Regions from separate parts of the Actinomadura sp. NTSP31 genome, predicted to be linked through region 1. Evidence: riboswitches for the same ligand, from Rfam matches in the RefSeq annotation. Region 1 holds a riboswitch; each other region holds the start of a gene.

The links. A riboswitch is a leader RNA that binds a small molecule or an ion and turns the genes downstream of it on or off. The one in region 1 is predicted to bind S-adenosylmethionine.
Positions count from the first base shown of each region.
Region 2: another riboswitch for S-adenosylmethionine. It lies ahead of thrC (threonine synthase); the one in region 1 lies ahead of ACA514_RS12480 (GNAT family N-acetyltransferase).
Region 3: another riboswitch for S-adenosylmethionine. It lies ahead of ACA514_RS21665 (aminotransferase class V-fold PLP-dependent enzyme); the one in region 1 lies ahead of ACA514_RS12480 (GNAT family N-acetyltransferase).
Region 4: another riboswitch for S-adenosylmethionine. It lies ahead of ACA514_RS00330 (PotD/PotF family extracellular solute-binding protein); the one in region 1 lies ahead of ACA514_RS12480 (GNAT family N-acetyltransferase).

Region 1 is NZ_JBGNUT010000006.1:131,376-138,580, forward strand. Features, by position in the region: gene ACA514_RS12450 (DHA2 family efflux MFS transporter permease subunit) at 1-371, opposite strand, end outside; gene ACA514_RS12455 (leucine-rich repeat domain-containing protein) at 746-949, opposite strand; gene ACA514_RS12460 (hypothetical protein) at 989-1,735, opposite strand; gene ACA514_RS12465 (hypothetical protein) at 1,784-2,410, opposite strand; gene ACA514_RS12470 (Scr1 family TA system antitoxin-like transcriptional regulator) at 2,655-3,605, shown strand; gene ACA514_RS12475 (DUF397 domain-containing protein) at 3,606-3,842, opposite strand; SAM riboswitch class I at 4,231-4,320, shown strand; gene ACA514_RS12480 (GNAT family N-acetyltransferase) at 4,327-4,944, shown strand; gene ACA514_RS12485 (GNAT family N-acetyltransferase) at 4,941-5,567, shown strand; gene ACA514_RS12490 (RBBP9/YdeN family alpha/beta hydrolase) at 5,583-6,131, opposite strand; gene ACA514_RS12495 (Lrp/AsnC family transcriptional regulator) at 6,168-6,710, shown strand; gene ACA514_RS12500 (ATP-binding protein) at 6,724-7,113, opposite strand.
Region 2 is NZ_JBGNUT010000008.1:315,363-322,567, forward strand. Features, by position in the region: gene ACA514_RS16845 (trehalose-6-phosphate synthase) at 1-870, opposite strand, end outside; gene ACA514_RS16850 (cation diffusion facilitator family transporter) at 1,003-1,962, shown strand; SAM riboswitch class I at 2,074-2,215, shown strand; gene thrC (threonine synthase) at 2,232-3,476, shown strand; gene ACA514_RS16860 (MoaD/ThiS family protein) at 3,497-3,775, shown strand; gene ACA514_RS16865 (cold-shock protein) at 3,952-4,152, shown strand; gene ACA514_RS16870 (dihydrofolate reductase family protein) at 4,239-4,784, shown strand; gene ACA514_RS16875 (DUF5958 family protein) at 4,981-5,370, shown strand; gene groL (chaperonin GroEL) at 6,277-7,205, shown strand, end outside.
Region 3 is NZ_JBGNUT010000012.1:149,039-156,243, reverse strand. Features, by position in the region: gene ACA514_RS21670 (SseB family protein) at 1-1,764, opposite strand, end outside; gene ACA514_RS21665 (aminotransferase class V-fold PLP-dependent enzyme) at 1,913-3,211, opposite strand; SAM riboswitch class IV at 3,256-3,372, opposite strand; gene ACA514_RS21660 (hypothetical protein) at 3,423-3,803, shown strand; gene ACA514_RS21655 (transglycosylase domain-containing protein) at 3,870-6,584, opposite strand; gene ACA514_RS21650 (FKBP-type peptidyl-prolyl cis-trans isomerase) at 6,880-7,205, opposite strand, start outside.
Region 4 is NZ_JBGNUT010000001.1:84,423-91,627, forward strand. Features, by position in the region: gene ACA514_RS00310 (alpha/beta fold hydrolase) at 1-646, opposite strand, end outside; gene ACA514_RS00315 (TetR family transcriptional regulator) at 754-1,371, shown strand; partial or broken gene ACA514_RS00320 (IS5/IS1182 family transposase) at 1,424-1,549, opposite strand; gene ACA514_RS00325 (hypothetical protein) at 1,857-2,324, shown strand; SAM riboswitch class IV at 3,367-3,482, shown strand; gene ACA514_RS00330 (PotD/PotF family extracellular solute-binding protein) at 3,575-4,660, shown strand; gene ACA514_RS00335 (ABC transporter ATP-binding protein) at 4,627-5,838, shown strand; gene ACA514_RS00340 (ABC transporter permease) at 5,841-6,722, shown strand; gene ACA514_RS00345 (ABC transporter permease) at 6,715-7,205, shown strand, end outside.

The DNA.
Region 1 (7,205 bases):
CGGAACACGATCAGCGAGCTCGCCGACCAGGCCACCCCGGCCAGCATCGAGCCGATCACGAACAGCCCGATCGAGATCATGTAGAGCCGCTTGGTGCCGAACCGTGCCGCGGCCCACCCGGTGATCGGGATCACCGTGGCCAGCGCGAGGGTGTATCCGGTCGCGACCCACTGGATGGTGGCCAGCGGGGCGTCGAACTCCTTGGTCAGGTCATTGATCGCGACGTTGACGACGGTCACGTCGAGGATGGACATGATCGCGCCGAGGACGACGCACATGGCCACCGCGAGCACGCCGCGGTCCAGCCCCCCGCCGGGGGGCTGGTCCGCCAGCGGGCCGTCCGCCGTCTGCGAGGACGCGGGAGCGGTCAACTCTCTTCCAATCGTCAGGGGCCCGTGCATGCGGGCACGCGGGACCGTGGGGGAACGTTCTCGGGGATACCGCAGCAAAATACTGCAGAGACTGACACTTTCGCGAACGAGTTAACTTCGCGGCCTTCGGGACTATTCCAGGAGGGTCCGACACTCTGACCGGGGTCTGCGCTGCTCCCCGGCCTCCAGGCTCCGACCTCGACCGCGGTCGAGGTCAACACAGTGTGACGCATCCGACATCGAGGTCTCCCCCTCCCTACAGAGCGTCCCGAACCGTACGCACAGGCAGACCGGCGCCCCACGAAGAACTCATCGCCCGTACCCCGAAATTTCCAACAACGTCCCATCACTTGCCACGCCCCGTGACGACGCCCTCAGGAAACCTTCAACCGCCGCCCCAACGCCTCGGCCCCTCGCACCTCCTGCCCCGCGGCAATGCGAACGATCAGCTTCCGGTTCCCCGCCAACGGCGAGAGATCGAGCCCCGGGGCGGCTTCGATGAGATCGAGAGACCGCAGCCGGGGCAGGGACGCCAGCGGAGCGAGGTTGGTGATGTCACGGCAGCCGCTCAGGTCCAACGTGGACAGCTTGCGGAGGCCGGACAGCGGTCAGATTCCCTACGCCGCTCCGATCCAGGTAGAGAGGTAGGCGACGCTCAGTGTTGTCTGCGGACGCGTGAACCGCTCGAAGCGAACACCGAGGAGCTCCAGCGTGTCCAGGCTTTCGCTGATGGACGCGAGGTAGCGCCGGGTGAACTCGTCGTCGTCGGCTTTGCCTTCCGGGGCCGTGAGCGTTCGTGCGGGGAGCCGGGACAGGGCGGCTCCGACCTGGTCGGCGAGTCCGGTGAGCCGCGCGAGTGTTTCGGCGGACGCGCGCGGCCCGAACTCCGGTAGGTGAATGACGATGCGCGCCAGGCAGTCGCAGCACTCGTCCAGCACGACCTCGTAAAGGTGCGCGCCCGCCTCGCCCAGCTCGAACTCCGCCCGCCGTGCCGATAGCCGCGACCGCAGGCCCCGCGCGAGCTTCACCGGGTCGGCGTCCGCCGCGAAGAAGGCCTCGTCCGAGAGGTCGGCGGTGTCGAGGGTGTGGACGACGGCGAACAGCGCCGCGTCGCGGTCGCCGTCGGTGAGCCCGCCGAACTCGTTGGCGGCGAACGTCAGGAGCCGTTCGGCCACCGAGTCGGCGATGTCCTCGAACTGCCGCTGGACGCGCCGCCGTCTGATCTCGTCGGGGAAACCCGTCCTGATCAGCTCGGTGAGGTCCTTTCCGGCGGCGTCCCTGGTGGAACGTCCGGCGATGAACCGCCCGACGGCCAGCCGCGCCACCGACGCGCCCACCCGCAAAGCCGCCACCTCGACCGACATGGCACCTCCGCTTCAGCCGGAAGAGCCATTATGGCGAGAACCCAGGTCTCACGCGACCGCCATTGTCCGGTCTTCGCGCGTCCCCGAGATCTCTTGCGGCACATGAACGAACCCCTGGCGGCGCCGCGAGGCGACCGACACCCTCAGGTCCGGGCGGTACGCCGCAGGGCATATCCCGTCGTATCCATGCTTGACGATTCCCCAGTAGATGTCTTCGGAGACCGCGAGAACGAGCGGTGAACTGCTCGCCCGCAGGCATTTCTTCAGCCTCGGCGCGTCCAGTAATCGACAGGCCAGGTCGATCGCCTCACCGAACGGCCCGTTCTCGTCCCGGTGGATCTCGCCTGCGTGCACGACGGCTCGAAGGCGCATGCACCTGCTCGGCCGCTCCGCCGCCGATATCGACTCGTTGTAGTCGGCCAGCTGCCGGTTGAGGCCCGGAACGAGGCGGGACAGCAGATGGGTCTTCGGTAGTTCGTCGACCGGGTGGAACAGTGCGAGGACGCCGTCTCCGCGGTCCTCGAACGGGTCGCACCACCGGTCCTCGATGCCCGCGGCCGCCATGGCCCGCTTCACCTGGCCGTAGATCTGGCTCCGCAGTTCCTCCTTGATCGGGTTCGTGCGGAGCGCCCCGGTCGAGTTCTCCAGGTCGACGGCCAGAATGCTCCTGTGCACCGGGTTGCCGCTCACCTGGACGCCCCCAAATTCGCTCTGCTGTTAGAACCTCTGGCAATAGTCTGCAACCGGTTCTCTGAGTCGTGCAAGGTGCACAGCGGCATGCATCGCACCCGGATCGCCTCTGTATCCATCTGGCAAGGTTGACGACTTCCAGTGAGACAGAATGATGTCAAAGGTGGGGAACCGCTTTTCCGCGAGGTCTGGTGATCCAGGCGGCGCGAGGTTATCGTTGCCCTGCAACTTGCAGATCGGCGTCCGGGCCGCAGAACCGAAACCGATTCGCTGGGAGGCCGGGGTGGCAGCAGCGCCGACCGTCCGCCGTCGCCGCCTCGGCATCGAGTTGCGGAGGCTGCGGGAGCACCTCGGCCGCACGGTCGAGGAGGTCGCAGATCGGCTCGGCTGGTCTCCGTCGAAACTGAGCCGCATTGAGAACGCCCGGATCGGCGTGCGGGTCTCGGACGTCCGGCTGTTGCTGGAGTTGTACCGCGTGGGGGAGAGGCACAAGGGGGAGGTGCTGGCCCTCGCGCAGGCCGCGACGGAGCACGGCTGGTGGGCCGGGTACCGGGATGTCCTGTCCGGCGAATTCGGTACCTATGTCGCCCTGGAGGACGAGGCGCGCACCGCGCTCACCTTCACCACGTACGCCGTTCCGGGGCTCTTGCAGAGCAAGGATTACGCGCACCGCATATTGAGCAGCGGGAGGGTCATCGCCGTTTCCACTCCGCGCGAGGTCGAGCGCCGGCTGGAACTGCGCATGCGGCGGCAGGAAGTGCTGCACGGCGATGGTTCCCTGACCCTCTCGGCCGTGGTGGACGAGTCCGTCCTGCTGCGCGTCATCGGCGGCCGGGATATCATGCGCCGGCAGATGCTCGATCTGCTCGAACTCGCTGAATTACCGAATGTCCACGTCCACGTGCTTCCCCTGGACGTCGACCGAGAGCCGATATTCGCGGACGACTTCACACTTCTGGATTTCGCACCCGCCTACGACGTCACCTTCCCTGACGTGGTCTACCTGGAGAATCTGTCGACCACGGCGGTGCTTCAGCGCGACGGCGTCACGCACATGTACCGGTTGTGCTGGGAGGCGCTCAGGTCGGTCTCGCTTTCCGCGGACGAGTCGCTGCGGCGGATATCCCGGGCGGCGGAGGAATGGGGTCCGTCCGGCGCCCGGAGCTGCGCCGACGTGTGATCACGACCGCGGATCGGCCTGCTTCGAGAGCCTCGGCAGCGCCTGGAAATCCTGCCGGGAGATGATGAGGACGGGTCCGTCGGTCCCTTGCTTGGAGTCTCGCATGGCGATGCCGCCCGGCGAATGGCGGGCGACCTCTACGCAATACGTCTCCTTGCATCTGCGACTCTTGCGCCATGCCGACGGCTGTGCGTCGGATGTCGGGCCGGTCGCGTCGTCGTCCGCCCATTCGGGCATGCGGGGTCCTTTCCTTCCAACGGGGCCGCAGGTCGCGGGCTGGGGTAGAGAGTAGCGAGGACGCCGTCGACTTCGAGGGGTTTCCTGCAACATTCCCGACATGTTCTCTAACTAGGAAAAAACCGGACAGCCCGGACCAAATGAACGCTTGGTTCGCTTGGTCCTCATGCGCGGGCGACGAATCGGGCGCCCGGGCGGTGCGTCGCCGCCCGAGAATGACCGGCTGGCCATTTTCTGGCTGGGCGCCTAATTCGTGAGAGTCTCAATCGCCCATCGAATGGTCGTCCGTGGAGACGGCCACCACCGCGCGCCGGCTCCTCGTGCGGCTCCCGCACCGAACGAATCGTGTTGACGGCTGGCGGCGGGGCGGGCAGGATGCGGGGGGTTGTGATCATCTAGAGGATCTGAGGGGCCTGGCCCGGGGACGGTCCGGCAACCTGCTTTTGTGGCAAGGTGCCAATGCCAGGAGCGATGAGGAGAGTTCATGGGCGTGCGCCTTGATGTTCCTGTGCTGGCCGGGACGGTCGTCCGGCTGGAGCCGCTGTCGATGGGGCATGTGCCGGAGCTGGCGGAGGCCGCCGAGGAGAACCGGTCGTCGTACGGGTTCACGCTCGTGCCCGGTGCGGCGGACATGGAGTCGTACGTCGCCGGGCAGCTCGCGCGGCCTGGGCTGACGCCGTTCGCGCAGGTCAGGGTCGCGGACGGGAAAGCGGTGGGGCATACGGGGCTGTGGGATCCGCGGACGTGGCCCGGCACGGAGCGGTTGAGCGCGATCGAGATCGGGTGGACGTGGCTGGCGGCGTCCGCGCAGGGCACCGGCATCAACGTCGAGGCGAAGAAGCTCCTGTTCACCTACGCGTTCGAGACGCTGGGCGTGGTGCGCGTCGACCTCAAGACCGATGCGCGGAACGAGCGGTCGCGGCGGGCGATCGAACGGCTCGGCGTGCATTTCGAGGGCGTCCTGCGGAGCTGGTCGCCGTCGTGGGCACCGGACGAGGAGGGCACGCTGCGTGATTCGGCGATGTTCTCGGTGGTCGAGCCGGAATGGCCGTCGGTGAAGACGGCCATGACGAATCGTCTGGCGGAGACCGTCGGGCGGTGACGGTGAGGGAACTTCCCGGGTGCGCGCCGGTGCTGGGCGGGGCGCTCGTGCGGCTGGAGCCGCTGTCGATGGGGCATGTGCCGGAGTTGGCGGAGGCCGCCGAGGAGGGACGGGCGGCGTACGGGTTCACTCCGGTGCCTTCCGCGGCCGGGATGGAGTCGTACGTCGCCGGCAAGCTCGACCGCTCTGAGCTGATGCCGTTTGCGCAGGTCAGGGTGATGGATGGGAAGGCGGTCGGGCACACCGCGCTGTTGCATCCGCGGCCGTGGCCCGGCCGGGACCGGCTGTGCGCGGTCGAGATCGGGTGGACGTGGCTGGCGGCGTCCGCGCAGGGCACCGGCATCAACGCCGAGGCCAAGAGGCTCCTGTTCGGCTATGCCTTCGAGACGCTGGGCGTGGCACGCGTGGAGCTCAAGACGGATGCGCGCAACGAGCGGTCGCGGCGGGCCATCGAGCGGCTCGGCGTGCATTTCGAGGGGGTGCTGCGCAGCTACTCGGAGTCGTGGGTGCCCGGCGAGGAGGACGAGCTGCGGGACACGGCCATCTTCTCGGTGATCGCCGACGAATGGCCGTCCGTGAAGACGACCATGACGAACGTCTTGGCAGGGGCCGTCCAGCCCTGACGGCACCCAGCGGCCCTATTGCTGGGTCAGCGAGTCCAGTAGTTCACGGCCGTGCTGCCATGAGCCCAGGCTGCTGGCGGAGTTGATGTGTCCGCACGCGCCCGCCAGGTGCCATCGCGCCTCCCATCGCGCCGCGAAGCCGGCGGCTGCCTCGGGGGTGCAGTACGGGTCGTCGGTGCTGCCCACCACCAGGGCCGGGCACGGCAGCGGCTGCGACGACACGTCGGTGAACGTTGCGGCCGCCTGGTGGGGGAACGCCGGCCCGTCCGGGTCGGGGGGCGCGACCAGGAACGCGGCGCCTGGCGGGCTTGAGGGATTCCTGTTCAGCCAGGTGGACGCCGCCCAGCAGCCCAGGCTGTGGGCTACCAGCACGACGCGGCGGTCCCGCCGGGAAGCCTCGTCGTACGCCTCCTGTACGGCACCGACCCAGTCGTCCAGGTCGGGGGCGGACCAGGAGGCAGGGGAGATCCGCACCGCCGAGGTGTCCCACTGCCGCTCCCACAGGGTCTGCCAGTGCTGCTCGTCCGACCCGTCGATGCCCGGGATGATGATGTATGCGGTCACTGCCCACCACCGTTTCACTCGTCGCTCCCTGCGATCATGGGTGCGCTCGACGCAGATTCTGATGGATGCATCAGGGCGGTGGTGGCAGCGCAAGTGATCTCAAAGAAGATGGTGCGGACGACAATGGAATCACTCGACCGGATTGACCGGGACATCCTCGCCCTGCTCCAGACCGACGGCCGGCTGACCGGCGCGGAGGTCGGGCGCCGTGTCGGACTCTCGCAACCCGCGGCCAGCGCGCGCATCCAGCGGCTGGAGAAGAGCGGTGTCATCACCGGCTACCGGGCCCTGGTCGACCCGGAAGCCCTCGGACTGAACATCCACGCGGTCGTCCGGCTGCGCACCACGCACGCCCGGCTCGCACCCGCCTTGGACTTCGCCTCCCGGACTTCCGAGATCACCTCCACCCTCAGGGTCACCGGGGAGGACTGCCTCATCTTCGACGTCCACTGCCCGCAGGCAGGACGGCTCGAAGAAGTCGTCGACGCACTCGCCCGGTACGGCCCGGTCACCACGTCCCTCGTGCTTCGCGCCTATCCGCGGAAGCCGCTGACCGACGCCACGCCGTCAACGTCATGACCCGTGGCAAGCACTAGAGCTCGAACCAGACGGCGTGGCCCTGGCCGCGTGGCTCCGTGCCCCAGGCCTTCGCGATGGACGCGACGATCCGCAGGCCGCGGCCGGTGACGTCCAGCTCGGCCGCCTCGGCGACGTGCGGGACGGTCACCGCCCGCCCGTCATCGATGACCGCGATCCGGACGGCCCGCGCCGAGTAGGCCACCTCCACCCGGATCTGCCCGTCCCGCCCCGACTCGGTGTAGCGCAGCGCGTTCGTCAGCAGCTCGCTCATACACAGCGCCGCGTCGTCCAGGCACGGGTGCTCCCGGCCCAGTACGTCGCGCAGCCACCGCCGCGCGTGCCCCACCGCCCGGTCCATCCCCGGCAACAGAAGCGCGTCGAACCTCATGGTCGGCGCAGTCATCGCTCACTCCCTTCGCGTCGTTGTCGCGAAAAGGATGAGCGGGCAGGGACGTGACGAGCGATGCGTTCGCCGGCCTCGGCTCCAGGTCCTCG
Region 2 (7,205 bases), on a different contig from region 1:
CCGGTCGATGCGGACGATGAGCTGCCGGTCGCCGACCTGCTCGCGCAGCGCCCGCGCTCGCTCCGCCACGTCCCGCTGGGCGGCCCGCTGACGCAGCTCCGTCCCGTCCACACCGAGGCCGTGCACGCCCACGCGCGTCGTATGGCCCCCACATGTGACGGTACGGGCGGCGCGGTCGACGCGTGCGCCGAGCACCGCCTCGCAGCAGTCGAGGAAGGCCGAAGCCCACCGCTCGGTGAGGAACCCCGCGTGGTCCGCGCCGAGGATGCCTTGCAGTATCTGCGCGCCGATGTCGTCCGGCAGGAGACGGAAGTACTCCGGCGGCGCCCACGGCGTGTGCGAGAAATGCACGATCTTCAGGTCGGGACGCCGTTCGCGGAGCATCCGCGGTGCCAGCGACAGGTGGTAGTCCTGGATCGCCGCCTTCGCGCCCTGTGCCGCGTCTCGCGCAAGGGCGTCGGCGAACGCCGCGTTGTACGCCTCGTAGGACTGCCAGTCCCGCCGCGCGCGCGCGTCGAAATGCGGGCTGCGCGGGGTGTCGTACAGCAAGTGGTGGACGAACCACAGCGTCGAGTTGGCGACCGCGTTGTACGCCCGGTGAAAGGTGGCCGCGGGGATGTCGAGCATCCGGACGGCCGCGCCGCCGGTGTCGTGCCCCGCGAGGTCGATCCGCCCGTCCGGTGCGCGCCGCGCCGCCGTCCGGTCGGCCTCGCCGAGGCTCGCGCACACCCACAGCACGTCCTGCCCGGACGCCACGCCGGCGAGGCCCGACACGAGGCCGCCGCCGCCGCGCCGCATCGTCAGCGCGCCGTCGTCGGACAGCGAGAACGACACCGGGCCGCGGTTGGACGCCACCACCACTTGGCTCATACCGGCAGGGTCTCAGTTGTGACGGGGGTGCTTCAAAGTGGCCGGGGGGATGAGTTCGGCGACGCGTGAAAGGCAGGCATCTGTACCGATCCCGCCGTGATTACGGTGATCTGCACCGGGTACCCGGGCGGAATGAGCCGGTCCGAGACGACCAAGACCGTCCTCGTCGCCGGGGCGGCGAACCTGATCCTCGCCATCGCCAAACTGATCGCCGGAGCGCTGGCCGGATCCAGCGCGATGCTCGCCGAGGGCGCGCACTCCGTCGCCGACACCCTCAACCAGGGCTTCCTGCTGACCTCGCTGCGCCGCAGCGCCCGCCCGCCCGACCGCAGCCACCCGTTCGGCTACGGCAACGAGCGCTACTTCTGGTCGCTGCTCGCCGCGTTCGGCATCTTCGTCGCCGGCGGCGGCTTCTCCATCTTCGAGGGCGTCCTCGCCATGACCGGGCACGGCGGCTCCGAGGGCGACGTCTGGATCGCCTACGGCGTCCTCGGCCTCGGCGCGCTGCTGGAGGGGACGTCCTGGGTCCGCGCGTTCACGCAGGCGCGCCGCGAGACCCGCGACAACGGCCGCGACATCGTCGACCACGTCCGCCGGTCACCCGACGTCACCTTCAAGGCCGCCCTGTTCGAGGACACCGCCGCCATGATCGGCCTCGCGTTCGCCGCCGCCGGGCTCGTCCTTCGGCAGCTCACCGGGTCGCAGTTCTGGGACGGCCTCGCCTCCGTCCTGATCGGCCTGCTCCTCGTCGTCGTCGCGTTCGTGCTCGGCCGCGACAGCATGGGCCTCATCATCGGCCGCGCCGCCGACCCCGCCGCGCAGCGCGAGATCCGCGCCGAGATCGCCGCCGCGCCCGGCGTGACCGGCGTCGACGAGCTGCTCACCATGCACTTCGGCCCGGACGAGCTGCTCGTCGCCGCCCGGGTCAACTTCTCCGACGACATCAGCGCCGACCAGGCCGAGGACGTCGCCGGCGAGATCGACCGGCGGCTCAAGGAGCGCGTCCCGATCGTCCGGCACGTCTTCCTCGACCCCACCCAGCGCAGGCCCGGAGGCGCCCCCGCCGCGGACGCCGCGGGCGAGCCGGCGTGATCAAGACCACCTCCGGGTAACGTCTCACTGGCCGGACCCGCCTGTCTGCCATCCGGTCACGTCATGTAAAGTTCGCATACGAGTTCAAACGGCTCGACCACAACTGAATACCGCTCATCCAGAGGGGTGGAGGGACCGGCCCTGCGAAGCCCCGGCAACCACCCGGCTGACGCGCGCTCGCGATCCTGCGAGGCCGGCCGGGAGATGGTGCCAACTCCGGCCTGCGACCAAGGTGGCGCAGGAAAGATGGGGAGAAAGGCCTCGCCCTCATGGCACTCACGTCTGCCACAGACCTCGGACCCGCTACCGCCCTCGTCTGCCGCGAATGCGGCTCCCAGCGCGATCTCGGCCCGTTCTACGCGTGCGAAGAATGTTTCGGCCCGCTGGAGATCGCCTACGACTTCGGCGGGATCACCCGGGCCGGCATCGAGTCCGGCCCCCGCAACATCTGGCGCTACCGCGGGCTGCTGCCCGTGCCGTCGACCGTCGCCGACACCCCCAACACCGAGCCCGGCCTGACCCGGCTCGTCCGCGCCGACAACCTCGCCGAGAGCCTCGGCCTGCAGCGCCTGTGGGTGAAGGACGACAGCGGCAACCCGACCCACTCGTTCAAGGACCGCGTCGTCGCGGTCGCGCTCGCCGCCGCCCGCGAACTCGGCTTCAAGGTGCTGGCCTGCCCGTCCACCGGCAACCTCGCCAACGCGGTCGCCGCCGCCGCGGCCCGCGCCGGGATCCGCAGCGCGGTGTTCGTGCCGTCGAACCTCGAGTCGCAGAAGATCATCACGACGGCCGTGTACGGCGGGACGTTCGTCACCGTGGACGGCAACTACGACGACGTGAACCGGCTCGCGTCCGAGATCGCGGGCGAGCAGGAGGACTGGGCGTTCGTCAACGTCAACGTCCGCCCGTACTACGCCGAGGGCTCCAAGACGCTCGGCTACGAGATCGCCGAGCAGCTCGGCTGGCGGCTGCCCGACCAGATCGTGGTCCCGGTCGCGTCCGGCTCCCAGCTCACCAAGATCGACAAGGCGTTCCAGGAGCTGATCAAGCTCGGCCTGGTCGAGGACAAGCCGTACCGCGTGTTCGGCGCGCAGGCCGCCGGCTGCGACCCCGTCTCCGCCGCGTTCAAGGCGGGCCACGACGTCGTCCGGCCGGTCAAGCCCGACACCATCGCCAAGTCCCTGGCGATCGGCAACCCCGCCGACGGCCCCTACGTGCTCGACGTGACGCGCCGCACCGGCGGCGCCGTCGAGGACGTCACCGACGCCGAGGTCGTCGAGGGCATCCGCCTCCTCGCCCGCACCGAGGGCATCTTCGGCGAGACCGCTGGCGGCGTCACCGTCGGCTGCCTGCGCAAGCTCGTCGACTCCGGCGCGCTCGACCCGTCCGCCGAGACCGTGATCATCAACTCCGGTGACGGCCTGAAGACGCTGGACGCCGTCGCCCCCGTCGCCAAGCCGAGCGCGAACATCGCCCCGACGCTGGAGGCGTTCCGCGCCGCCGGCCTCGCCTGAGAACGAGAAGGAGCCAGCACATGAGCAGCGTGTCCGTCCGCATCCCGACGATCCTGCGGACCTACACCGGCGGCGAGGCGGAAGTGAAGGCCGAGGGCGACACCCTGCGCGCCGTGGTCGCCGACCTGGAGGCCAGCTACACCGGCATCTCGGCCCGCATCCTCGACGACGCCGGCAAGATCCGCCGGTTCGTCAACGTCTACGTGGGCGACGAGGACGTCCGGTTCGCCGACGGCCTGGACACCGCGACGCCCGCGGGCGCCCAGATCTCGATCATCCCCGCCGTCGCCGGCGGCTGACCGCCACCGGCGAACCGCCCTTCGCCTCCGGGCACCGTCGCGGCCGCCGGGTAGGGTCGACTCCGATCACGCCGAGTCGACCCCGCCCGCGGCGCAGCGCCGCGGAGACGCGGATGATCCGCGGTCCCGCGATGGCAGGGGCGGGGCCGGGGAACGGTCGAGCGGCGGGCTGGCGAATGGCGCAGGGCACGGTCAAGTGGTTCAACGCCGACAAGGGCTACGGCTTCATCGCGGTCGACGGAGGCCGTGACGTCTTCGTCCACCACTCGGCGATCCAGATGGACGGTTACCGCGTCCTCGAACAGGGCGGGCGCGTCGAGTTCGAGATCACCCAGGGCGACCGCGGCCCCCAGGCCGACGCCGTCCGCCCCCTCTGACACCACCCGCGGATCACCGATGAGTTCGCCCGGTCCCGCCGGTCTCAACACGGGACGGCACGGACGGCGACCCTGAGGGAGGTCCTGTGGGCAAGGTGATCGTTTCCACCCAGATGACGGTCGATGGCGTGATCGACCGGATCGACGAGTGGTTCACGCCGGCGGGCGAGCACGAGGATTCCGGCAGCTTCGACCAGCTCTTCGCCGCGGACGCACTCCTCCTCGGCCGCAAGACGTACGAGGGCCTGGCGAGCGTCTGGCCGACCATCACGGACACCCGCGGCTTCGCGGACCGGGTCAACGGCATGCCGAAGTTCGTCATCTCCCGCACTCTGCGGGGACCGCTGGAATGGAACGCCAGCCTCGTCGAAGGCACCCCCGCCGAGGCCATCTCCGAGCTGAAGCAGCGCTATACGGGGAACCTCGTGTCCTACGGCTGCGGCGAACTGGCGCATCACCTGGCCACCCAGGGCCTCGTGGACGAGATCCGGTTCTGGGTCCACCCCGTCGTCCTCGGCCACGGCACGCGTCCGTTCCACTCCCTCGAACCGCCGGTGCACATGACCCTGACGGGCAGCACGACGTACCGTTCGGGAGTCACACTCCTGAGCTACCGCCCGAAGCCCGAATGACAGCCACAAGATCGACGGCACCGCTCGACGACTAGGGCGACGCAGCTCAAAGCCTGTTCAGCAGTAACCCCCACCCGACCAGCGAACGAACGGCCCACCACGCACGAACGGGCCGTCCGTTCCGCGATGGTTCCGCGCTTCGCGATCTGGTTCGATGACCGTGCGAGATCGGGTGCGTGTGGTGAGGTGGGTAGGGATGAACGAGCGTGCGGTCATCCTGAACGAGTTGGCGCAAGGGATATCTCCGATTGCTCAGGGCGTCGAGTGGTTCGACGGTCTGAACGACACTGAGCAGTTCGACGCCTTGCGCGCCCTCGCGGCCTTCTGCCTTCAGGCGCGCGCCACCGTCGACGACGGGCCGGAGAGCATCCGCAGGGCCGGAATCCGCCCCACCTACACTCCAGCGGTGCTGATCACGCGCGGGCGTGTCGGGGAGCAACTAGCAAAGATCATCAACTTGCGGCAGGACGAGCGGGTTAAGGCATTCCGCCTGCTGGTCGCCCTCTTTGCCGTTGCTGATGAACGACGGCGTGAGCGGTGTTGCGCCGATGGGTGCGGCCATGCTTGGCACCACCTCCAGACCTGATCCCGCAAGTGCCTTGGCCAGCGGCGTAGCCGCTGTTCTCCCCCGCCTTCCTCCCCCCGGCCCCGACGAGACCTGCCCGGTGCCGGTCGTCGCTTCTCGGGTGGGTCGGCACCTCTGTACTTCGCGGGGCTGCGGCCGCGTCCCGTTCCGGCCAGTCCTGAACTGGTCGCCATCCTGCGGGCGCACATCGAGCAGTTCGGGACGGCTGAGGACGGTCGGCTGTTCCGCAGCGAGCGCGGGAACCGACTGGCGCCCGTCGGTTACGAAACGGTGTGGCGGCGGGCTCATGAACATGTCCTCACACCTGCCCAGCTCGCTATACCGCTGGCGGAACGGCCGTACGACCTGCGGCACGCGTGCCTGTCGCTGTGGCTGAGCGGTGGGGTTCCGGCGGCGAACGTCGCTGCTCGTGTTGGGCGCTCCATCGCCATGTTGCAGAGCACGTATGCTCACTGCATCGACGGCGATGAGGACATCATGAACCGGCGCATTGATGCAGCGCTGGGGGCTCCTCCTACTCCGGCCGCGGAACGCGCGGAACGGATCGCCACCCCTACCTCCCACGCTCGGGCACGTGTTCCGCGAATACCGGCGCACGAGCGCGCACACCGGATCACATCGGCACATGTCCGGCGGCGAGCCGCGGCCCTCCGACGCAGGTCAGAGCGAGTCCGGGCAGGTCGATGAAGATGACTGCGGCGTGGATGTACGGCGCTTGCACTCGGCAGGGTAGAGTGCTAAAAAACGGTTGGCACTCTGCTGTGGAGAGTGACAGCTTCACAGTCTGGGTCGGGGCGATGAGGCCCCAGTCCGGTGGCGGAATGGCAGCCGCCGGAGCGGGGGCCGTCCGTCGCGGGCGTCGGCTCGATCCTTAAAGCCACCTTGTTCCGGGAGGACTAGGAGCCTATGGCTGCAAAGATGATCGCGTTCGACGAGGAGGCCCGTCGCGGCCTCGAGCGCGGCATGAACCAGCTCGCCGACGCCGTGAAGGTGACCCTTGGTCCCAAGGGCCGCAACGTCGTGCTGGAGAAGAAGTGGGGCGCCCCCACGATCACCAACGACGGCGTATCGATCGCCAAGGAGATCGAGCTCGAGGACGCCTGGGAGAAGATCGGCGCCGAGCTCGTCAAGGAAGTGGCGAAGAAGACCGACGACGTCGCCGGTGACGGCACGACGACGGCGACCGTGCTGGCCCAGGCGCTGGTGCGCGAGGGCCTGCGCAACGTCGCGGCCGGCGCGAACCCGATGTCGCTGAAGCGCGGCATCGAGGCCGCGGTCGAGCGGGTGAGCGAGGAGCTGTCCAAGCTCGCCAAGGACGTGGAGACCAAGGAGCAGATCGCCTCCACGGCGTCCATCTCCGCGGGCGACCCGCAGATCGGCGAGATGATCGCCGAGGCGATGGACAAGGTCGGCAAGGAAGGCGTCATCACGGTCGAGGAGAGCCAGACCTTCGGTCTGGAGCTCGAGCTGACCGAGGGCATGCGCTTCGACAAGGGCTACATCTCGCACTACTTCGTGACCGACCCCGAGCGGATGGAGGCGACCCTCGAGGACCCGTACATCCTGATCGTTCAGGGCAAGGCGTCGGCCAACAAGGACCTGCTCCCCGTCCTCGAGGGCGTCATGCAGTCCGGCAAGCCGCTGCTGATCATCGCGGAGGACGTCGAGGGCGAGGCCCTGGCGACCCTGGTGGTCAACAAGATCCGCGGGATCTTCAAGTCCGTGGCCGTGAAGGCCCCGGGCTTCGGCGACCGCCGCAAGGCCATGCTCGGCGACATCGCCACGCTGACCGGCGGCCAGGTCATCAGCGAGGACGTGGGTCTCAAGCTGGAGAA
Region 3 (7,205 bases), on a different contig from region 1:
GTGGTGCAGGGCGTCAGCGGGTGCGGGCTCTGGCACCGTAGTGGCGGGCCCGTCCGGGAGGGCCGGTGACGGTTCGCCATTCGCGGAGGGGGTGGGCTCCGGGACCGGGCCGGTGTCGGTGGACGGGACGGCCGGGGCGACGGGAACGGCGGGGTTGTCCGGAGGAGGGGGCGTCGCGGCCGACGGCGGCGTGGCGGCCTCCTCGGGCGCGGTGCGCGGCGGGCCGCTGAGGGCGCGGACCTGCTCGCCCGGCATGGTCGCGTCGATCGGGGTGCCGGGGTTGATGACGAGCGTCCAGCCGGGATCGGGCCAGGCGGACACGACGTCCAGCAGGCTCGGCATCACGAAGCGGGACGAGCCGATGGCCTCGTTCATCCACTTGAGCGACGTGAAGAGCTGGACGGACGTGCGCCCGTGCACCGTGACGGGCCGCCACGGGAAGCCGGGGTCCTCCGGCGCGATGCCCCACGGGGTGTCGGGATCGGCGGGGACGAGGACCTGCGCGCCAAGCAGGATCTTGAAGAAGGCGTCGGTGTCGCGGCGGCGGGCGGCGTCGAAGAGCCGCTGCTCGATGTCGTTCTGCGGCTCGAAGCGGTCGGTCATCCGGGCGGCGGCGCGCTGGTCGGCCCAGGTGGCGAGGCCGGGGAGCTGCGCGGCCATGACGGTGCCGCCGGCGGGGGAGCCGGAGTTGATGGCGAGGAGCCAGCCGTGGTCGGGCCAGTAGCGCAGCGCGACGGTGAACGGCAGCTTGATGTACTCGGTGCCGGTCCCGGCGGCGTGCGCGGCCTCGATGAGCCGCTCGGGGGAGGTGAAGACGGGGACGACGGTGTTGCCGTCGACCTCGCGGGTCCGCCACGGGAAGCCGGGACGGCCGGGGCGGAGCGTGTAGTCGGTGTCGTCCGGGACGGGCAGCAGGATCTCGGTGTCCGCCATCGTCTGCAGGAACAGGTCGTGGTCGTTGTTCGCCGCGGCGCGAAGGAGTTCGCGTTCGACGTCGTTGGCGGGCCGGAACTCGGGACGGGACGGCTCGGGCGGCGCCTCGCGGGTCAGCTCCCGGTGCTGGCCCTGCAGTTCCTCCCAGGGCGACTCGTCCGGCGAGGGCGAGGACGAGGGCGACAGTGCCGGTGCAGGCGACGGCGCCGGAGGCGTTGCCGGCGGTTCCGGCGAGGACGCCGGTTCCGGCGAGAAGGCCGGTTCCGGTGAAGGCGCCGGTTCTGGAGCGGCCGCCGGTTCCGGGGCGGGCGGAGGTTCCGGGGCAGGGGCAGGGGCAGGGGCCGGTTCCAGAGCCGGTGCCGGTGCCGGTGCCGTGCCGGACGGGAGTTCGGGGCGGCCGACCAGGGGCGGGCGGCCGTCGCCGTCGGCGACCTGGCGGACGAACCAGGCGGGCATCCGCGACTCGATCGGCAGCGGAGTGCCGCCGGGGTGGCCGGGGGCGTCGACGGCCAGCCACCAGCGGGCGTCCGGCCAGGTCTCGGCGAGGTCGCCGAAGCGCAGCGTCATGAAGTGCCGCCAGGACGGGCCGAGGCACGCGCGCATCGCCGCGGCGGAGGTGTAGGCGAGGACGTGCACGCGGCCGTCCTCCTCCTGGGTCGGCCAGGCGGGCCGCGTCCGGCCGGCGAGGACGCCGTCGACGGCGTCGTCGGCGACGGGCACCACGAGCTCGCTGCCCGCGAGGACGCGGAAGTAGCCCTCCTGGTCCCCGGCCCGTACGGTCTCCTCCAGTCGGCGTTCCAGCTCCGACGTGGGTCGCCACGCGTCGGCCACCGCCGCCACCCCCTGTTTCGTCCGTGCTCGTCCCCGACCCGCCGGGTCCCGGTGGGAGTTCCGGCGGGAAGTAGCGCGACTGCCTACGCTACAGGGGCGAACAGGACCAAAGGCTATAAACGTCTGTGCTTGCGGGCGATTCCGCAGGTCAGCGCCTTGCCGACCCCGCCAGTCGCGCCAGCGCGGCGCACAGCCGGTCGATGTGCTCCTCGGTGCTGCCGATCCCGAAGCTCGCGCGGACGGCCGCCCCCTCGCCGCAGCCCGCGCCGCCCTCCCCGTCCAGCAGGTGCCGGACGAGCGGGTGCGCGCAGAACTTGCCGTCCCGCACGCCGATGCCGTGCTCCCCGGACAGCGTAAGCGCCACGTCCCGCGCGTTCCAGCCGGTCACGGTGAAAGACACGATCCCGACGCGCGGCGACCGGTCGCCCCACAGGGTGAGCTCGCGGACGTGGGGGAGCGCGGCGAGGCCGGCGCGCAGCCGGGCGAGGAGCCGTTCCTCGCGGGCGGCGAGCGCGTCCCAGCCGGCGGCGGTGAGCGCGTCGCAGGCGGCGGCGAGCGCGATGACGCCGAGGACGTTCGGGGTGCCGGCCTCGTGCCGCTGCTCGGCGGACGGCGCCCACCGGACGGTCTCGGCGACGGACGCGCTCGCGCCGCCGCCCTTGAGGTAGGGCTCGGCGGCGCGCAGCCAGTCGGCGCGTCCGGCCAGCACGCCGGCGCCGAACGGCGCGTACAGCTTGTGCCCGGAGAACGCGACGTAGTCCAGGCCGAGCGCGGTCATGTCGAGGGGGCGGTGCGGGACGAGCTGCGCGGCGTCCACCGCGATGCGGGCGCCGTGCCGCCGGGCGACCTGCGCCAGCTCGCGGATCGGCCACAGCTCGCCGGTGACGTTGGACGCGGCGGTGACGACGAGCAGCCGGGCCCCGGCCGGCGTCGCGGCGAGCGCGCGGTCGGCGGCGTCGATCGCCTCGGCGGGCGTGGCGGGCACGGGCAGCCGCACGGCGCGCCGCCACGGCAGCAGCGACGCGTGGTGCTCGGACTCGAACACCACGACGCTCGTCCCGGACGGGACGGCGTGCGCGAGCAGGTTCATCGCGTCGGTGGTGTTGCGGGTGAACACGACCGCGTCGCGCCGCCACGCGCCGAGGAACGTCCGGACGGTCTCGCGCGCGTCCTCGTACGCCTGGGTGGTGACCTGCGAGGCGTAACCGGCGCCGCGGTGCACGCTGCTGTAGTAGGGCAGCGCGCGGGTGACGGCCTCGTGCACCGCCTCGAGACAGGGCGCGCTGGCGGCGTAGTCGAGGTTGGCGTACGGGACGCGGCGGCCGTCGTCCAGCGGGACGGGCGCGTCCGCGCCGATGATCCGGGGGACGCGAACTTCCGGCCCGGTGCCGGACGTCTCAGGACTCGTGAACGGGGAGCGGGACGGTGCGGGGGCGAGCGTGGGCATGCCGGTTCCTTCCGGGGTCAGGGACCCCGGGGACGCGCCCGCGGGATCCGCGCTTGCCGGAACGCGGTGCCGCGTCCGGCCTGGTCCTCACCCGGGGCACCCCATCGCGGACGAAGGGTTGCCGGCCAGCGAGCCGGGGCTTGGCGCTGGCGCTCATGACCTAGTGCGGAAGTATATGCGGAGCCGGTGGCAGATCAAGCGGGAGGGTGCGATGCGGTACGGGGCGGTTCGGGCGCTGGCCGGGGGCGTGGTGATGCTCGGCGTGTCCGGCCTGCTGGGCGCGTGCGGTGCGCTGGGGGGCGACTCCGGTCAGGTCTGCACCGACACGAAGAAGGCGTTCCAGCAGTACGTCACCCAGGTCAGGAGCGTGCCGGCGGCGGAGCCGGCGCAGTGGGGGCAGGCGACGCAGCGGCTCGCGACCCGGCTCGACGGGCTGGCGAGGGAGACCGATGACGGGGCGCTGAAGAAGGCGCTGAAGGACGAGGCGGGCCGGCTGCGCACCGCCGCCGCGAGCGTGCACACCGGGGACGCCGCGCAGCTCAGCGCCGTGCTGGACGGCACGCCCGCGCGCATCGGAAAGGCGTGCGACTAGCGGGCGTCCGGACGGAAGGCCGCAGGCCCGGCGGTTCCACCGCCGGGCCTGCGCTGCGACGCGGCGCTAATTGAACATCTGGCCGCCGCTGCCATCGTCGCCGCCGCCACCGCCGTCATTGCCGCCGCCGTCGTTCCCGCCACCACCGTCGTTTCCGCCGCCGTCGTTCCCGCCGCCTCCGCCGTTGCCGCCGCCGTCACCGCCGCCGGGCAGCGACGGGATGATGGTCGGCAGGCCGCCGGTGGGCGGCGTCGACCCGCCCGGCTCGTCCGTCCCGCCGGACGGGCGGTGCGTCGGGCCCTGCGTGGACGGCGGCTCGGTGCTCTGGCCGCCGCCGGTGGGCGGGCCGTCCCAGCCGCTGCCGGGGGTCTCGGACGGCGACCCGAACGACTCGGGGTCGTAGCCCTTGATGTCGACCGCGTCGGTCATGTACGACCGCCACATCTGGGTGGGCAGCTGCCCGCCGTACGCCCCGTACCCGGGGATGTTCAGCGCCTTGTTGTCCTCGCGGAACATCGCCACGGTGGTCGCCATCTGCGGGATGAACCCGTTGAACCAGATCGCGCGGCCCTCGTCGGTGGTGCCGGTCTTGCCGGCGACGTCGCGGCCGTCGGGCAGCTGCGCGCCGGTGCCGGTGCCGCCCTGGACGACCTGCTGCATCGCGTACGTGGCGTCCCGCGCGACCTGCGTGCCGAACGCCCGCCGGCCCTTCTCGGCGAACTTGCGGGTCTGGCCCTCGTTGTCGGTGACCGACTTCACCACGAACGGCTGGCGGAACTGGCCCTCGTCGGCGAACGCCGCGTACACGCCGGCCTGCTGGACCGGGTGCAGCGACACGATGCCGAGCGGGAACGACGTCGCGGACCGCTGCGCGGACGTCATCTGCGACGACGAGACGCCGAGCTTCTCGGCCATGCCGGCGATCCTGTCGTTGCCGATGTCCTGGCCGAGGTTCACGTACGCGGTGTTGACCGAGTGCTCGGTCGCGGTGACGAGGTTGATGTTCCCGAAGTTCTCGCCGCTGTCGTTCTCGATGCGGTGGCCGCCGAAGTACTGCGGGGAGCTGCCGTCATAGGTGTCGGACAGGCTCTTGCCGTCCTCCAGCGCGGCGGCCAGCGCGATCGGCTTGAAGCCCGACCCGACCTGCGCGGTGTCGTAGAACGCGCTGCTCGCGGCCTCGGTCAGGTAGTTGCGGCCGCCGTAGAACGCCAGCACCTGCCCGGTGTTCGGGTCGACCGACACCAGCCCGGTGCGGATCTTCTTGCTCATCCCGGCGGGGGCGGCGGCGTCGACGGCCCGCTTCGCCGCGTCCATCAGCCGCTTGTCGAACGTCGTGGTGATCTTCAGGCCGCTGCGGTTGATCTCGTCCTCGGTGTAGCCGCGCCGCTCCTCCAGCTCCTTCTTGGCCAGGTTGACCATGTAGCCCTTCTGGCCCTTGAGGACGTCGGTGATCTTCTCCTTGCCGGGCAGCGGGAACGTCATCGCGGCGGCGTCGGCGGACGACAGCGCCCCGTCGCGGACCATGTTGTTCACGACCGCGCGCCAGCGCTGCTCGGCGTACACGCGGTGCTGGCCGGTCGGGTCGGAGAAGTTGCTCGGCTGCTGGATCGCGGCGGCCAGGTAGGCGGACTCGGCGGGGGTGAGGTCCTTGACGTCCTTGTTGTAGTAGGCGTGCGCGGCCGCCTGCACCCCGTAGGCGTCGCGGCCGAAGTAGATGGTGTTGAGGTACTGCTCCAGGATCCAGTCCTTGGACTTCTCCCGGCCCACCTTCAGGGAGACCATGATCTCCTTGAGCTTGCGGGTGACCGAGCGCTCCTTGCCGATGCCGCCGTAGTAGTTGCGGACCATCTGCTGGGTGATCGTGGAGCCGCCCTGAAGCTGCTCGCCGGTCGCGGTGGACCAGAACGCCCGCGCGGTGCCCTGCACCGAGACGCCCGGGTCCTTGTAGAAGCTGCGGTTCTCGGCCGCGATGACCGCGTCCCGGGTGCTCTTCGGGATCTGGTCGAACTTCACCGCGTCCCGGTTCATCCCGGTCTTGGCGATCAGCGTCTTGCCGTCGGCGTAGTAGAACGCGGGGCCCTGCGCGAGCGCCTGCTGCTGCGGGGAGGGGACCGGCGTGAAGACGTAGGCGATCGCGAACGCGGCGACGAAGAACCCGAGGATGCCGAGCAGCGTGAACAGGATCCGGCGCAGGTAGCGGGCGCGCCGGCTGCGCGGCTTCTTCGGCCCCTTGCCGCCGCCGGCGCCTCCGCCACCGCCGGAGCCGCCGCCGGGGCCGCGCCCCGGTGGCCCCCCTTGCCTGGTCGAAGCAGCCGGCATGGTCTTGGTATCTCCCGCCGCCGAGTCGCTCACACCAGCGCCGGCGGAGCCGCCCGGAACGTCCCGCGCGGCGCGGGGGGTATCGGGGGACGCGCCCTTTTCGACCGCCGGGGATTGGGCGTCGGCGGCCGGGGATTGCGCGCCGGCGGCCGGGGATTGCGCCTCCGTGGCGCCCGCGATGCCCCCCGCATCCGCCTTGCCGTCGTTCTGAGATATGTCGTCGTTCAGGGCTGATTTCGGGTCTGGGGCGATTTCTCCGGTGTCCACGGTGAGCGTCGCCGCCCGGGTCGCGGGGGCCTCCGCCGGCCCGCCCTCCCGGCCGGGCTCGCGGTCGCCGGCCTGGTCACGGGCCTGGTCGCCGGCCTGGGCGGCCCCGTCCGCCGGGTCGTGGCGCGGTGCGGCGGCGTCCCCCGCGGCCGCCGCGGCGGCCTTCGGGGGATCCTGCCCGAGATCACGTGCCATGCCCGGTGTGCCGTCTTCCTGACCTTTTTCCCTGCTGCTCACAAGCCCCCCGTGATTATTGCGTTACCGACGATACCTGAGGGGATCCATGCGATGGGCCGCCCAATGCGCATCCTTGGCTTCCCAATAGGAGGACGGCCGCCGGGCCCTCCGGGTTGACGTGACGGATGTCGCAGCGCCTCCCCGAACGCCCGCGCACAGTTTCCTGAGAGCCTCCTGAACGCCGAGCGGCGGGGACCCAGGACCGGGTGCCCGCCGCTCGTCTCCGCCTCGCGCCGTCATGCGGCGCGCGGGCTCACTTGCGCGCCTTGGCGAGGATGTCCACCACGAACACCAGGGTGTCGGTGCCCTTGATCCCGGCCTGCGAGTTGCCGTTCTTGCCGTAGCCCTCGGCCGGCGGCAGGACCAGCATCACCCGGCTGCCGACCTTCACGCCGGTCAGGCCCTTGTCGAAACCGGGGACGGTGGCGCCGGTGCCGATCGGGAACAGCGCCGGCTGGGCGTTCTTCCAGCTGGAGTCGAAGACCTTGCCGCCCTTCCAGATCTGCCCCTGGTAGTTGACGACGGCGGCGTCGCCCTTGGCCAGCGCCGGGCCGGTGCCCTGGACGAGCGTCTTGGCCT
Region 4 (7,205 bases), on a different contig from region 1:
CGACGTCCCATAGCCGGCCTTCCGAGCGCGCCTTTTCGATGAGGTCCGGGGCACGGGTGGCCAGGGTGGAGGTGCAGACGATGTGGTACTGGGGAATCGCCCACAGCGCGTCCTCGTTGGTGAGCTCGAGTGGCTGTTCAAAGCACTTCCAGGGGTGTGCGGTCAACCGGGCGTCCATCCAGGCGAGCACGTCGGGGTCGCTCACCCCATAGAAGGCACCGGCACCGGGGGCGGGCGTCAGGACGAGCTCGATGCCGTCGACGACCTGCCCGAACGGGCGGGCGGCGTCGATGACCGGTCCGGCGACGTCGTGCAGCGACTGGCCGTTCACCGGTGTGGCGGCATCGAGGTAGACCAGGCGGCCGACGCGGTCGGCCGCCCGGTCGGCGGCACCGGTGATCACCATGCCGCCGTAGCTGTGACCGACCAGGATCACCTCGCGCAGGTCCTCGTAGTGAAGTACGGCAGCGATGTCCTGAATGTGCAGGTCCAGGTCAACGTGCGGGCCCAACAGATGCAAGCGTTCGGCCAGCCCGGTCATCGTCGGCGTGTAGACCTCATGGCCGGCGGCCCTCAGCAACCGGGCGACCGGCTGATAGCACCATCCGCCGTGACCGCCGCCGTGGACCAGCACATAAGTAGCCATGGCGTCTCCTCGTGGGCGCGGTGCCCGGACTACCGGCCGAGGGTGAGTAACCTCGTTACTGAGTAACCAGGTTACTCTCGTGGTGGGCGCGGAGATAGGTGTGATCGGTGACGGCGCAGGCGGAGCGAAAGGTCCAGAACCACACGCATGACGCGATCGTGGACGCCGTGCTCGAACTGCTGAAGGACGGCGGTTACCAGGCCGTCCATCTGCGGGAGGTGGCCCGGCGCGCCAAGGTCTCCCTGGCGACGATCTACAAGTTCTTCCCCACGCGGGACGAGCTGATCGTGACGGCCGTGGAACGGTGGATGGCGGCCAACGTGTGCGCCGAGCTGATCCCGACCGTTCCCGGCGAGTCCCTGTACGAAGGCCTCATGCGGGTGTTCCGGCATGTCTTCGAACCATGGGAGCGCAACCCGCGGATGCTGGAGGTCTACCAGCGGGCGCAGGCGGGCCCCAGCGGGGAACGGCTCCGCCGCCAGGCCTGGTGGGCGATCGAGCCCGTCGCAAGGGCGATGCTCCAGAAACTCGACCCGCAGTACGCGGAGGACATCGCGCTCGTCCTCACCCACCTGGGCCACTCCGTCGTGGGCTCTTTCGCCGCCGGTGAACTCGACATCACCGAGATCCTGCCCGTCCTCGAACGCGCTGTATACCGCCTGACCGCCGACAACGCGACAGCCGCCGCGGGCCACTCCCCCAAGGACCGGCGCACAAGCCACTGACGACAGAAGCAGCGCTCAGCAGCCCTCTCGAACCGACCGACACTGAGTCCTTTCAGCGTGATGTGGTCTCGCGGAGTTGCAGGGCGTGGACGGCCTCGGCGACGTGACCGGCGCGATAGGGGCAGCAGCGCAGCTTCCGCAGGATTCGCCATGACTTGAGCTTGGCGTTCGCTCGTTCCGCCCGCGACCATCATGCGATCAGCAGTCACCGCCCCGCTGCTGAAAAAGGGCTCACTGAGGGCCCGGTGGTTTTCGACGACCTGAACTTCGTCTTCCCTCCACGATCCGAGGCCGGCCTGCGGGCAGTACAAGACGGCCAACGTGCTGTTTGCGGTCGAAGCGACCCGGGCTGGGCCGACGGGTGGAGGAGCGACCTGCGTCATCACCCGCGAAGCCGGACCGTCGGCCGTATCGTCCCTGATCGTTGTGCCGCCGCGTGTTCTGTTAATCTCCGTCCGCAACACCCCCTGCCTCCGGAGGCCTCCGTGCCAAAGAAGATCGCGATCCACCTCGTCCTCGGCGGCCTGGTCCTCGTCGGCGCCGTCGCGTGCAACGGCGACGACAAGACCGCGGCGGCCGGCAAGTCCTCCGCCCCGCCCACGACGGCGACCACGACAGCGACCACGACGACGCCTGCGCCGGTACAGACCACCCCGACAACGAGCGCTCCCGGGACCCCAGCGCCGACTACCACCGAACCCAAGCTCCCGAACAGCAAGCAGATCGTGATGATCGACCCGGACGGCAAGAAGTACACGTACACGACGATGGCGCAACTGGCCGCGGGCATGCGCTACACCATGGGCGACAACCCCCAGCCCAACTTCTGCGAGAAGTCCTACACCAAGGGTGTTGAAGGCGGCGGCAAGTTCCCCGCGGGCAGATCGGCCTTCCTGGCCGCCTGCCGAGAAGGCTGGCGCAAGGCGGAACAGATGCACCGCAACGGACAGTGAATCGGCGGCCACATCGGCGCCGAGGGGGCTTGAGTGACTTCTTCGGGAGACCCGAAGCGGCCCCCCGATTGGCTCCCGAACCTACGAAGAAATCAACAGAGAACCGCTGAGGTCAACCACGAAACGTGCTTTGACCTGCGGAAACTTGACGTGGGTAATACTGGGTTCGAACCCGTGACCTCGCAGATCCATGCCGGGCGTAGGGCTCAGTACTCATCCTCGAACCAATTGACACTACAGGCCTTTGTCTGGGTGCGCCCCTCGGCGAGAAGGCGATCTCGTCGCTGTCGCCGCAGAATCCTGTGTCGCGCGTAGCGAAGAGCGCCGCGATGGTCGAAGGTGCGCCGTCACGGCCGAGTCGGACACGATACGACACTCCGCTCCGCGTCGCTCATTTATGCTCAGGGCTGAAGTCACAATACCTGTATCAACCGGCCTGTCGACCATTCCTCGATAATTGGATACAAAGATCAGCCTGAGCACGAAAAACACAGTGGAGCGGTGAATGGACGTCCACCTCGCCGCCCTCGAGTCCGGCGCGCCCGCGTTCATGACACGTTCCGGTTCAGCGGCGCCTACCTGCGCGACGCACTGGCGGACATCACCGCGTCGATGCCGGTCGGGCCGAGCATGGCGTTCCCGCCTGGCGCCGTGCACGCCCAGCGCGCCCTCGGCGTCGGGATCGGCGTCCTTCCAGTTGCCGCTGACCCCGATCGGCCCAGCGTCGCGCCTCCAGGCGCAGAATGATCCGGGCCTTACCGATCATCCAGTTGGCCGCGGGCCCAGGAACCGCGGCCGGCCTTCCCCTTGCTCACGGTGCCGGCAGGCCCTCCGCCAGCGGCGCAGCGGGACCTGCCTCGAAGGCCGGCCGTTCGACGACCGGCCCTTGCTCGCGATCGGCCGCGCGGTCGAAGCCGAGTTGAGCTGATCGCCGCACCATCACACGCGTCCGCATCCGCGACCGGCAGGATGCCCTGCCCTCCGGAGCTTCGGTCATCCGTAATCAGGGTATTCAGACCGTTTTTATATGGTATGTTCCTGCCGTCACGAGTTCCAGCGCCAAGCCCCGGCTTGCTGGGCGGCAACCCTCCGACCGCGGTGGGGTGCTCCGGGTGAGGACACGGTCGTCCGCCGGACATGCGACGACAAGCGCGGGTTCGCAGGGCCGCGTTCCCCGAGACCTCGGGAACGGTGACGTGCGCGCGACGGAGGCCCATCGCTGTGCCGGCTCGGACATGGAGGAGTGAGACGTGGGAAGGCGATCGGCGTTCGCCGTCATCGGCGCGGTGGCGCTGCTGGCGGCCGCGGCGTGCGGGGTGGACACCGCCGACACCGGCGGTTCGGGCAAGGGCGGCAAGGAGCTGACGGTCACGGTCTTCTCCGGACCGTGGGAGGACTTGTTCAAGAAGTCCTTCGTCGAGCCGTTCGAGCGGGACACCGGCGCCAAGGTGAACCTCGTCCCGGGCGCCAACGCCGAGTGGCTCACCAAGCTGCGCGCCGCCGGCGGCAAGAACCCGCCGTTCGACCTGGTGGTGCTGACCCCTGACGCGGCCCGTCCGGCCGTGGCGGGCAAGCTGGTCCAGCCGCTGGAGACGGCGAAGGTGAGCAACTGGAGCGACCTCGACCCGGTGGAGATCGAGAAGACCACGGTGGCGGGGAAGAGCTACGGCGTCCCGCTGACCATCGGCTCGACCGGGCTGCTCTACCGCACCGACAAGGTCAAGCAGGCGCCGGTCGACTGGCAGGACATCTTCGGCAAGGACCTGTGCGGGCACGTGGCGCTGCCGCCGCTGACCTACAACCCGGGACTGGAGTTCTTCAGCGCCCTGGTGACCGGCCAGGGCGGGAAGCTCTCCGACCCCGCGGACGTCGACAGGGCGTTCAAGCAGCTGGAGCAGCTGAAGGGCTGTGTGTCGTCCTACCCGGCGAACGCGACGGCGGTGCAGAGCGCCATCCAGAACGGCGAGGCGTGGGCGGTCCCGTACTGGGACGGGCGGGCCTTCGCGATGGCGCAGGCCGGGGGCAAGGTCGGCTTCACCTATCCGAAGTCCGGCGCGGTCGGCGCACTGAGCAGCTACTTCCTGGCCTCGGGCAGCAAGAACAACGACCTGGCCTACAAGTTCCTCGGGTACATCGCGAACGCCACGTACCAGAAGCCCTTCGCCGAGGGGAACTGGTACGCCGGCTCCAACAGCAAGATCGACTACAGTCCCGCCTTCAAGGCGAAGATCAAGTACGGCACGGACGTCTACCGGACGTTCCACTGGGTCGACTACGACGTCGCCACGCCGAAGCTCAACGAATGGCAGCAGCGGTGGAACGAGATCTTCCGCTGAGCGGCGCGGCCGCGGCCGGCGGACCGGCCGCCGGGCACGTCGAAGCCGGGCGGCCCGCAGCGGGGCACGTGGAGATCGAGGATCTGGCCGTCGGCTACGACGGCCAGCCCGTCCTGGACCTGGACCGGCTGTCGGTGCGGCGCGGCGAGTTCCTGTCGATCCTCGGGCCGAGCGGCTGCGGCAAGACCACGCTGCTGAACGCCATCGCCGGGTTCGTGGCGCCCGACAGCGGCCGCGTCCTGGTCGACGGCGACGACATCACCGCCCTGCCTCCGCACCGGCGGGGGCTCGGCATGGTCTTCCAGAACTACGCGCTGTTCCCGCACCTGTCCGTGGCGAGCAACGTCGCCTACGGGCTGCGCGTCCACCGGGTGCCCAAGCGGGAGCGCGCGGAGCGGGTGGCCGATGCGCTGCGCCTGGTCGGCCTGGAGGAGTTCGCCGACCGGCGCCCCCGGGCGCTTTCGGGCGGCCAGCAGCAGCGGGTGGCGATCGCCCGCGCCCTGGCCACCCGTCCGGCAGTGCTGCTCCTGGACGAGCCGCTGTCCAACCTCGACGCCAAGCTGCGCCGGGAGATGCGCGTCGAGCTGCGCAAGATCCAGCAGAGCGTCGGCACCACCATGGTCTTCGTCACGCACGATCAGGAGGAGGCGCTGTCGCTGTCGGACCGCATCGCGGTGCTCAACGGCGGCAGGCTGGAGCAGCTCGGCACGCCCGACGAGGTGTACCGGCGGCCGGCGAGCCGCTTCGTGGCGCAGTTCATAGGCGCCGCCAACGTGCTGGAGGGGACGGTCCGCCCGGACCGTGCGCTGGACGTCGGAGGCGTCGCGGTCCCGCTCGGCCTGCCGGACGCGGAATCCGGGCGGGAGGTGGTCGTGGCCATCCGGCCCGAGCGGATCCGCCTGGCGCCCGTCACCGGCACGCAGGCTGATGCGGCGGCCGGTCCGAACGGGGCGCGCGCCGCGACCCCGGTGACCGGTCTGACCGGGACCGTCGCCTACCGCTCGTTCACCGGTGACGCCTGGCAGGTCGAGGTGCGGACGGCGGGCGGCCTGGCGCTCACCGTGCGCGTCGCCGACACCGGGGCGGGCGGCGCCGACCCGCCGGGCGCCGGAACGGCCGTCACCGCCAGCTGGGACCCCGCCGACCTCATCGTCCTTGATCTGAGGGCGGGGCGGTAGCGATGGCCCACACTTCGCCCGGGAAGCGGCGGACGCGCCGGCGCGGCGCGGCGTACGCGGCGCCCCTGCTGGTCTTCCTCCTCGCGCTGTTCGTCGCGCCGCTGGTCCGGCTCCTGCAGCTCAGCTTCCGCCCGGTGGACGAGAACAACGCGGCGCGGCCGGGCTACACCGTCCACCAGTACGTCCGCGTGTTCACCGAGCCGTTCTTCTACGAGGCGCTCGTCCGCACGCTTTTCACCGCGGTACTGGTCACCGTGCTGTGCGTCGTGCTCGCCTACCCGGCGGCGTACACCCTCGCGCGGCGGCGGCCGGGCCTGCTGCGCACGCTGCTGTTCGTCATCGTGCTGTCGCCGCTGCTGACCAGCGTCGTGGTGCGCAGCTACGGCTGGATCGTGCTGCTCGGCGCGAACGGGCCGGTGAACCGGGCGCTCGTCGCGCTGGGGGTCCTCGACCAGCCCGCGCACCTGCTGACCAGCTACTCGGCGGTCGTGGTGTCGGTGACGCACGTGCTGCTGCCCTTCGCGATCGTGCCGCTGGCGACGGCGCTGGGCGGGCTCGACCGCGATGTCCTGCGGGCCTCCCGGGTCCTGGGCGCCGGACCGGTGCGGACGTTCGCGCGGGTCACCGTGCCGCTGAGTCTGCCCGGCGCGCTCAGCGGCGCGCTCGTCGTCTTCGCGCTCGCGATGGGGATCTACATCACTCCGCTGCTGGTGGGCGGCGCGAACCAGCCGCTGGCCGGCATCCGCGTCTACGACCAGATCTCGACCGTCTTCGACTATCCGGTGGCCGCCGCGCTGAGCTTCGTGCTGCTGCTGATCACGGTGCTGTGCACGACCGGGCTCGGCACCGCCTTCCGTACCTGGGAGCGCCGCCTGCATGGCTGACGAACGCGTGGCCGACGAACGCGCGGCCGAGACCCGACGGACCGCCCGTACCCCGGTGTCGCGGCGCAGGGCCGCCGCGGACCGGGCGGCGCCCCTCGCCGGGCGCCTCCTGGCGGCGCTCGTGTTCCTGTTCCTGCTCGCGCCGCTGGTGGTGTTGGTCGCCAGCTCGTTCAACACGACCGCCTCCGTGGCCTTCCCACCGCAGGGTTTCTCCACGCGGTGGTACACCGGCGTCCTCACCTCCCCCGACTGGCTGGTCTCCTTCCGGCTCAGCGGCCTGCTGGTGCTCCTCGTCGTGCCCACCGTCGCGGTGATCGGGACGCTCGCCGCCTACGGGCTGGCGCGCGGCAACTTCCCAGGGCGCGGCGCCGTGCACGCGCTCGCGCTGTCCCCGCTGATGACACCGGAGATCATCACGGCGCTCGGGCTGCTGTACTACTTCCACGGCATCGGGCTGGTCGACACCGTCCCCGGGCTGTGGCT